Regions from separate parts of the Pelotomaculum sp. PtaB.Bin117 genome, predicted to be linked through region 4. Evidence: riboswitches for the same ligand, from Rfam matches in the RefSeq annotation. Region 4 holds a riboswitch; each other region holds the start of a gene.
What was found. A riboswitch is a leader RNA that binds a small molecule or an ion and turns the genes downstream of it on or off. The one in region 4 is predicted to bind cyclic di-AMP.

Region 1 (2,202 bases), on a different contig from region 4:
TTGATCGACACGTCCACGGCACGGTCTCCCCCGTCGTAATCCATTCCCCAGACGTGGTCCAGCAATTGATCCCGGGAGAACACCTGGTTTGGGTGGCGGACCAGGAAAGTTAAAAGTTCCCAATGACGCGGCGCGAGCAAAATCGTTTTTCCCTTAACAGTTACTTCACGAGAGGTAAAATTTACCACCAGGGTTCCGAACTGCACCAGTTCAGGCTCAACCAGATGAACCGGCCGCCGCAGCACTGCTTTAACCCGCGCTACTACTTCATCCGGATCAAAAGGCTTTGGTATGTAATCATCGGCGCCTTGATTGAACCCATGCAGACGGTCCTCGACAGCGCCGCGCGCCGTCACCATAATTACAGGGCAACTGCTTATTTGTCGAATTCCATCCAGCACAGTCCACCCGTCTTTCCCGGGCAGCATCAAATCCAGCAGAACCAAGGCGGGATTGACTTCGGGAAAGATAGATAATGCTTCTTCCCCGCTTGAGGCAACAGGTACCTGAAAACCGGCATGCTCCAGATAAGTTTTGAGCAACAGGGCTATTGAACGATCGTCTTCCACAACCATTACTGTTTGCATAGGCCACCTCTCCATTAATACTGAATTAATACTGAACAGGGAGTGAACTCGTTTAGCTTCCGTCAGACTTCGGGCTTACCGGGGGTAACCCCACTTATAGCAGCGGAGGTTTATGGAATCTAGCTAAATTAAGATTACTATGTTTTTTGTAATTATTTTACGACTTGAATGTGTCGGGAAAATGTCGAGATGACAATTGGGATAATTGAATTTGTAATTAAGCGGCTGTTTAAATAGTTCTTCTTGTTGTCACATAAAGTAGCGCCTGGAATAAAGAACCGGGGGATGTTTTACCATGCTTATATGATTCAAAAATTACATTATTTTTTCTAAGTTATCTTATAATCTTTATGATAAATGCTTATCTACGTTGCAAAGGGGGTTTTGCACAAAAGTACTAATAAGGATATGATTGTCCAATAAATAATAGTTCGTGCCAAATCTCAGAAAATTTATCACACTGGGAGCGGGGGAACCAAACACAATGGGGTGAATCCCGGAATAGTCACAAGAAAGGAGGAAAACGTGACTTGATTTCGGATAGGGTATCTTTTACCGAACCCGTCAGCTAACCTCGCAGGCGCAAAAAGAAAGGGGAAATATCTTTGTCAATGATTAAAAACACAAAAATGATTACGAAGCTGTTAGCATGTACTTTCACGATCGCTTTGGCGTTGTTTATGTTTAACAGCCCAAAAGCAGAAGCCGCCACAGGCTTTTACATGAATAACTTCAATAACTTCCCGGGCTTTAATCAAATATACAGTCAGAAAGCTAACCCAATTCAACAAATAAAACCGAATCCGACACCTGCTGCACGGCCAAATTCGACTCCGATTACAACTCCGGCTCCCGCAGCATCGGCGCCTGTTTCCACATCCGGATTAACCGCCGAAGAGCAGCAAATGGTTAACCTTGTCAATCAAGAAAGGGCAAAAACTAATTTGCAGCCGCTCACAGTAGACATGAGACTGGTAAACGTGGCCCGTATGAAATCACAAGATATGATCGACAACAATTACTTCAGTCATCAGTCGCCAACTTATGGTTCACCGTTTGATATGATGAAATCACAGGGTATCTCTTTTAGCTATGCCGGTGAAAACATCGCGGCAAATCAATCCGTCGGAGCGGCCCATACGGCGTTAATGAACTCATCCGGCCACAGGGCAAACATTCTGAATTCCAATTATGAACACATAGGGGTAGGTATTGCCCATGGCGGTCCTTATGGAATGATGTTCACGCAGGAATTTACCAACTAATAAGTTATTTAGATATAACGGAACCAGGAAGAAGAGCAGGGACTTCACGAGCGTACGCGAAGTCCCTTTTTATATTTTCCACTATATAAAAAGCGTTCCACAATATCCTGCTGCTAAAATGTCTGAAGTAATTAAATGAATATACTTTTTGTGATATATTTGCAGGTAAGAAATATTCAAGCTGATTGTAACGGGGGGATAACAATGGCTATTGAACTATTGCAGTTGCGGTAATCGCTTGTCCAAAATTATAGAATTTATGTTGGTTACTTTTCCTTTTTCCAAAGCATACTAAGAGATGAACTAGAGTAATCCCTAAGTATTGGGAGGAGTGAAAAAATGACCATTGC
Region 2 (2,202 bases), on a different contig from region 4:
TGATTTGAGCACAAGGCAAGGCGACGAATTTATGATTCTGCTTGTTGGTAAAGGTGCCGAACGAAGCCTGATGGAGATGGAGGAAATCAGAAGATATTTATCCGATAATACGTTCGGCTTTTCTGACGGAGAAATACAGGATGATATCTACGTTACCATCAGTTGCGGTATCGCATCTTGGCCAAGGGACGCCAAAAATGCCATTGAACTTTTACGGGTGGCGGACAGCGCCTTGTTCAGGGCAAAAAAATTAGGGAAGAATAAAGTTTGCCTTTCCGAAGTAGAGAGCATGGTTCTAAAATCCAGTTACTTTACAAAAACCCAGATTGACCGGCTTTCCGAATTAGCCAAGGAGATGGAAAAAACAGAAGCTTTTCTGTTACGGGAAGCCCTGGATGACTTATTTAAAAAGTACAGCAAATAAGAAAGCAACAAAAGAAAGCTTGTGTTTTGCTGAGTATCGGTTATAAATGAATAAATAAACTCGCTGAATCCGTAAGGAACGGGAAACCCAACAATGGGGTGAATTCGGAGAAATTTCTCCGGTAGGGTTAATCCTTTCGACCCGAATCCGTCAGCTAATCTCGTAAGCGTTGGAAGAGAAGGTGATTAACATGCTTGATCGCACCTTTATTTAGATTAAGCATTTTTCGCGGACCACAGAAACTTCTCTGTGGTTATTTTGTTTGATGGAGAAGATCGGCGAGTGGAGGTGATATTTAATTTAACGACAGCGGTATTTGTCAAGGTGCTGGCAGTGAGGAATACTTTGAAGCCGACATCCGCTAACCCCGAGACAAGCAAATGTGATGGCTTTCGTGCAGCCGATGGGGGCATAATTCTATGAATCTTGATGCATGAGATGGGATTTGCCAGGGAGGTTGCGGATAGGTTCATTTTTATTGATAAAGGACGGATTGTGGAAGGTACTCCTGTTCAGGTATTCGGTAGCCCGTAAATAAAGAAGGACTAAAATATTTAAAAACAAAAGTATAAATGTGGTGGAAATATGAATCAAATTTCCGAGAAGATTATTGTAACTAATTTAATAAAAATTTTTGATCTCCACCCTCAAAAAGCTTTGAATTTGTTGGCGCAGGGAAAAAGTAAAGATGAAATATTCCGAGAAATAGGGCAGACAGTTGGAATTAATCAAGTGAGTTTTACCGTCAGGCAAGGCGAGATTTTTGTGGTGATGGGCCTTTCCGGAAGCGGAAAATCGACGATACTGCGCTGTCTGAACAGACTGATTGAACCAAGTTCCGGCTCTATCGTGATCGACGGTATTGATATCACCAAGTTAAAAGAGAGGGAGCTGCGTAAGGTCCGTCAGGAAAAGACCGCTATGGTTTTCCAGCAGTTTGCTTTGCTTCCTCACCGTACCGTTTTGCATAATACGGTATACGGGTTGGAAGTTCAGGGGATTGTCAAAAAAGACAGGGAAGCCATAGCGCTTAAAATGTTAGATCTCGTCGGTCTGAAGGGCTGGGAAGATAAATATCCAGCCCAACTCAGCGGGGGAATGAAACAGCGGGTCGGGCTGGCCAGGGCGTTGACCAGTGACGCTGATATTCTCCTGATGGATGAAGCTTTCAGCGCACTTGATCCTTTGATCCGGGAAGAAATGCAGGATGAACTGATAAGTCTCCAACAAAAAATGAACAAGACCATTGTTTTTATCACCCACGATTTAAACGAGGCCTTGAAACTAGGAGACAAAATCGCTTTCTTAAGGGATGGCGCCCTGGTGCAGGTTGGAACCCCGGAAGAGATTACCACTAATCCGGCCGACGATTATGTAGCCAAGTTTTTCCGGGGTGTGGAACGGTGTAAAATTTTGACTGCCGGCGATGTGATGAAGAAACCGCAGCCGCTTATTACCTTGCGTGATGGTCCCGGTGTTGCTTTAAGGATCATGAAGGAGCATGGATTGTCCAGTGTCTTTGTGGTAGATAAGGAGAGGCACTATAAAGGGCTTATTACGGCCGATATCGCGGTTGATGCCAGGAGTGCCGGAAAATCGAGTCTGGATGAAATCGAACTTGCTCAGGGTTCGGTGGCACTGGAGACTGTCCCTATTCAGGATACGCTGAGTGTGCTTGCCGAGAGCAAACTGCCGGTGGCTGTGGTGAACCAGGAAAATAAATTGATTGGAATCATCGTTCGGGGCTCTGTCCTTGCAGCGATTGCTTCGAATAAGAG
Region 3 (2,202 bases), on a different contig from region 4:
AGAATTACGTGTTTATACCATTAATAATGAGGAGGTGCCAATATGGAGATTTTTAAAAAGGTTAGCGAAAGCGCCAAGACAATCAGTGAAGGGGCTAAGACAATTAGTAAAAAATCAAGTGATCTTGTCGGTGCGGCCAAGCTAAAGTATGAGATAAGCAAGTTGGAAAAGGAGATGGAAAATAACTTTTCAGCCCTGGGTAATCTGGTTTATCTGCGGCATAAGGGCGAGGAAGGTATTGAGGAAGAGATAAAGCGTCTTCTAGACGCTACAAAGGCACTGGAGGATGATATCGCTGAATTCGAAGAGCAAATAACCAAACTTCTGCCGAAGTCGCTGATATGTTCCGAGTGCCAGACGGAGCTGCCCGCCGCCGCCAATTTTTGCTTTAATTGCGGGACTAAAGTAATTGATCATGACTAAACCGAGTGAGATAACCCCGCAGGGGTTATTTTTTTGAAAAAATATCAATTCCGGGAGGAATTTAATGTTTAAAAACAAACATTTTAACGCTATCTTGACAAAATTTCTTTTGAGCGTTACCGTGTTAGGGTTAATATTGCCGTTGGCGGCTAATACAACCACTTTGACGGCTGTGGTCGCGGCAGTGGTCTTAACTTTGGCGGCCTATATTATTGCTGATTTAATAGTTTTGCCGCTATATGGAAACCGCTTGGCTGCGGTATCTGACGCTGTTATCGCCCTGGCAGTGACTTGGGAGGTGACGCGGGTTGTGGAAAATGTCAATCCTCCGGTGCCGGGCCTGATGATTATCGCCCTCCTGATTGGGCTTGGCGAATGGTATTACCACGGCCGTTATCTGGCCAGATTATTATATCAGGGGAAGATTAAGCCTTAAGTGGATAAAAAAATGCTAATATTTGTGATATGGCCAGATATTCTAAGGACTGATATAATTGTGAAATAAAGCCGAATCCCCGGTAAACCGGGGTACGGGGGAAAAAATTTTTTGGGGTGAATCCTGATTAACCGTTGGACGGAAGGCGTAAATGACCGGCGGTGATCGAGGTAGGGTGCCCTCAACCCGAACCCTTCAGCTAACCCCGGAGGCGAAGGAGGGGTTTTTATTGCATTTTGTTTGTCGTATTCTGTCAGGTTTTTTATTGTTGTTGGGGGTGTATGCAGTACCGGCCGTCGCTGATGCCGCTATTCACAATGTATCGCCCGGAGAGAGCCTTTATTCTATCAGCGTGGATTACGGCGTCTCTTTGGATTCCCTGAAGGAGGCCAATGGAATTCAGGATTCTTTTATTTTCCCGGGGCAGCAGATTTATATTCCGGAAAGTGACTACGGCAGTGATAGTTCTAATTACAGCGTCACGGAGGGAGACAGCCTTTATTTGATTGCCCAAAGGTACGGGGTGAGCTATCAGGATATCATGCTGGCCAACGGCCTGAGCGATACCACGATTTGCGCGGGTATGGTTCTGGCAATTCCCGGGTCCTCCGGCGCCCCTGTAAGAAATACCGCGTCCGGAGTAAGCCGGGGAGGCTATTTCCAGAGGCCGTCGTCGGCGGAGGTCGACCTTTTGGCCCGTTTAATTACGGCTGAGGCTGACGGCGAATCGTATGCGGGAAAAGTCGCGGTTGGGGCTGTGGTGTTGAACCGGTTGTACAGCTCTGAATTTCCAAAAACGATAGAAGATATTATTTATCAATATGATAATGGTACCTACCAGTTCGAACCGGTCATGAACGGATGGATTGACAAACCGGCAAGTTACCAATCCATTCAGGCGGCTAAGGATGCGTTGAACGGGGAAGACCCGAGCAACGGAGCGCTTTATTTCTTTGCCGGGAGTAAGGTCAGTAATAGCTGGCTGTGGTCCAGGCCTGTGAGCGCGGTTATTGGAGATGTTGTTTTTACTTATTAACAACAGTGTTTTATCCTTATCAGTACTTTAATAGCTAACACCCATGCCAAATAAGGTCTGTTTTACGGGCCTTATTTTTTTGTTTGCGACTGGCCGGCAGTCAATAATTCTGAGGGTTTTTACTTCTTGCACCGCAATTGACAATTTGCGATAGTTTGACATATACTGATTTTACTACAAATAATATGGAAACCCACACTTGAAGGGGGATATTAATGCGAGTCGGGGTGGATATTGATGGCGTTTTGGCAGACAGCCTGCCTTTATGGGTTCGGGAACTTAATCGTTTTTTTAATAAAAACAAGCA
Region 4 (2,202 bases):
CCCGGCCAGTTTACCCAGGCGGTGCTGAACTTAGTCCGCAACGCCTTAGACGCGGCGGGGCGGCGGGGTCGTGTTTTGTTAAACTTATCCAAATCCGGAAACAATGTAATATTAACAATTAAGGATAACGGGCCGGGCTTGTCCGCCAAGGTCTCAGGAAATTTATTCAAGCCGTTTTTTACCACCAAAGAGCGCGGCACGGGACTGGGGCTGCCCGTGGCTCAGGCGATTGTGCACAATCACGGAGGCAATATAACTATTGAAAACGCTCCCGGCGGCGGGGCGATTTGCCAGGTGACGCTTCCGTTTTACGCCAGGCAGGATGGAAAAACAACCGATATTGATGTGCTGGTTACCGTGGCGGACAACCTTTTACGCTATCCGTCCGAACAGGCGCTCCGTACCGCCGGCTTCAGCGTTATTTCAGCCGCTGATTTGAGTGAAGCGCTGCTGTTGAAAGAGCGCTACTGTCCGGCAGTCTTAATAGCGGATAAAATTATTTCCGAACCCCAAAATATTGAGATAATCAGCCGGACATGGCCTCAGGCGAAAACTTTCGCCATTGCTGAAGATGAACATTTCCATGAACATTTTATAGAAGCGAATGTCTTCCAGATTGTAACAAAACCATTGGACTATGTGCGCTTGATCGGACAAGTGCGCAAAGCGCTTAATGAAATATAAGCCGTCCATTGCGTTATAGCCCGAATATGTTGTCATGACAGGCATTCTGCAGCAGAATTCAGGCATTATCAACCTCGCAAGCTGCTTGACCTCTATGATAATAATAAGCTATAATTTTATTATAGCAATAATTGTAAATATTATAAACCGTTCTGTTAACGCCGAATCTTCTCCAAGGAGAAGAACGGGGAAACCAATTTTTAGGGGTGAATCCGGCCATGGCCGGTAGGGCTGCCCTTGGCCCAAACCCGTCAGCTAACCTCGCAGGCGTACAGGGAAGAATGGACAGCATTTTATTGGCTGGGCATTCCCGGCCAATTTTATTTTTATTAACTTCCTAATTATTCTTCCTAAAATACGTTTTTCCAACAGAACCGGTTACTATTGAAGAAGAAAACTAGGAGGTGCGGCATTGAAGACCAATATTTTGCCTATAAGAACCCAAAACAACGCGGACTGGTCAGACTGGCGCTGGCAAATGCAGCAACGGATTCACTCAGTAAAGGAGCTCGTAAAATGTTTTGACCTGAACCATGACGAAGAACTGAATATCCAAGAGGCATGCGAAGTATTTCCCATGTCTATTACTCCGTATTACGCTTCATTAATCAATAAAGAAGATCCCAGATGTCCCATCCGCCTGCAGTGCATGCCAAATCTGCAGGAGCTAGTTAATGGATGCGGCGACATGGACGACCCCCTATATGAAGACGCCGACTCTCCCGTGCCGGGATTGACCCACCGCTACCCGGACCGGGTGCTTCTTTTGATTACTAATGAGTGTGCCATGTACTGCCGGCACTGCACCCGCAAGCGCAAAGTGGGCGATCAAAACAGACGGGTCAGCGAGGTTGACATTGACCGGGGCATTGAGTACATCAAATCCCGCCCTGAAATACGCGATGTCCTGCTGTCGGGAGGAGATCCCTTTGTTCTGTCCTGCGCCCATCTAGAGAAAATCATCGCCAAAGTCAGGGCAATCCCCCATGTGCAGGTAATTCGCATCGGCACCCGCACTCCGGTGGTGCTGCCGCAACGGATCACCAACGAGCTTGTGAAGATGCTCAAGAAATATCACCCCATTTGGATAAACACTCATTTCAACCATCCCCGCGAATTTACGCCGGAATCCACCCAGGCCCTGGCGAAACTGGCTGACGCCGGTATTCCCCTGGGAAATCAGACAGTCCTTTTAAAAGGAATCAACGACTGTTCAGAGGTAATGAAAAAGCTGTCGCATCTTCTCGTGCAAAACCGTGTGCGCCCGTACTATCTCTACCAGTGCGATCTATCCCGGGGCATTGAGCACTTCCGCACCCCCATAGCCAAGGGGATAGAAATCATGGAGGCGCTGATCGGGCACACTTCCGGTTTCGCCGTGCCTACTTACGTGGTCGACGCGCCGGGAGGCGGGGGCAAGATTCCGGTTTTGCCGAATTATCAGCTGTCTATGACAGGAACGAAAACAATCCTGCGCAACTATGAAGGAGTGATCTGTGTCTATGAAGAACCGGCATA

Region 1: another riboswitch for cyclic di-AMP. It lies ahead of A4E54_RS01855 (CAP domain-containing protein); the one in region 4 lies ahead of kamA (lysine 2,3-aminomutase).
Region 2: another riboswitch for cyclic di-AMP. It lies ahead of A4E54_RS15905 (polar amino acid ABC transporter ATP-binding protein); the one in region 4 lies ahead of kamA (lysine 2,3-aminomutase).
Region 3: another riboswitch for cyclic di-AMP. It lies ahead of A4E54_RS11095 (cell wall hydrolase); the one in region 4 lies ahead of kamA (lysine 2,3-aminomutase).

The regions. Positions count from the first base shown of each region.
Region 1 covers NZ_MVQM01000036.1:3,400-5,601, forward strand. Annotated here, with positions in the region: gene A4E54_RS01850 (response regulator transcription factor) at 1-587, opposite strand, end outside; cyclic di-AMP (ydaO/yuaA leader) riboswitch at 1,012-1,186, shown strand; gene A4E54_RS01855 (CAP domain-containing protein) at 1,199-1,852, shown strand; gene A4E54_RS01860 (ATP-dependent Clp protease proteolytic subunit) at 2,192-2,202, shown strand, end outside.
Region 2 covers NZ_MVQM01000130.1:811-3,012, forward strand. Annotated here, with positions in the region: gene A4E54_RS09155 (GGDEF domain-containing protein) at 1-424, shown strand, start outside; cyclic di-AMP (ydaO/yuaA leader) riboswitch at 476-609, shown strand; partial or broken gene A4E54_RS15905 (polar amino acid ABC transporter ATP-binding protein) at 848-958, shown strand; gene A4E54_RS09160 (quaternary amine ABC transporter ATP-binding protein) at 1,019-2,202, shown strand, end outside.
Region 3 covers NZ_MVQM01000151.1:18,287-20,488, reverse strand. Annotated here, with positions in the region: gene A4E54_RS11105 (zinc-ribbon domain-containing protein) at 43-423, shown strand; gene A4E54_RS11100 (DUF2512 family protein) at 488-859, shown strand; cyclic di-AMP (ydaO/yuaA leader) riboswitch at 919-1,088, shown strand; gene A4E54_RS11095 (cell wall hydrolase) at 1,089-1,895, shown strand; gene A4E54_RS11090 (5' nucleotidase, NT5C type) at 2,111-2,202, shown strand, end outside.
Region 4 covers NZ_MVQM01000118.1:6,769-8,970, forward strand. Annotated here, with positions in the region: gene A4E54_RS08085 (ATP-binding protein) at 1-684, shown strand, start outside; cyclic di-AMP (ydaO/yuaA leader) riboswitch at 834-969, shown strand; gene kamA (lysine 2,3-aminomutase) at 1,097-2,202, shown strand, end outside.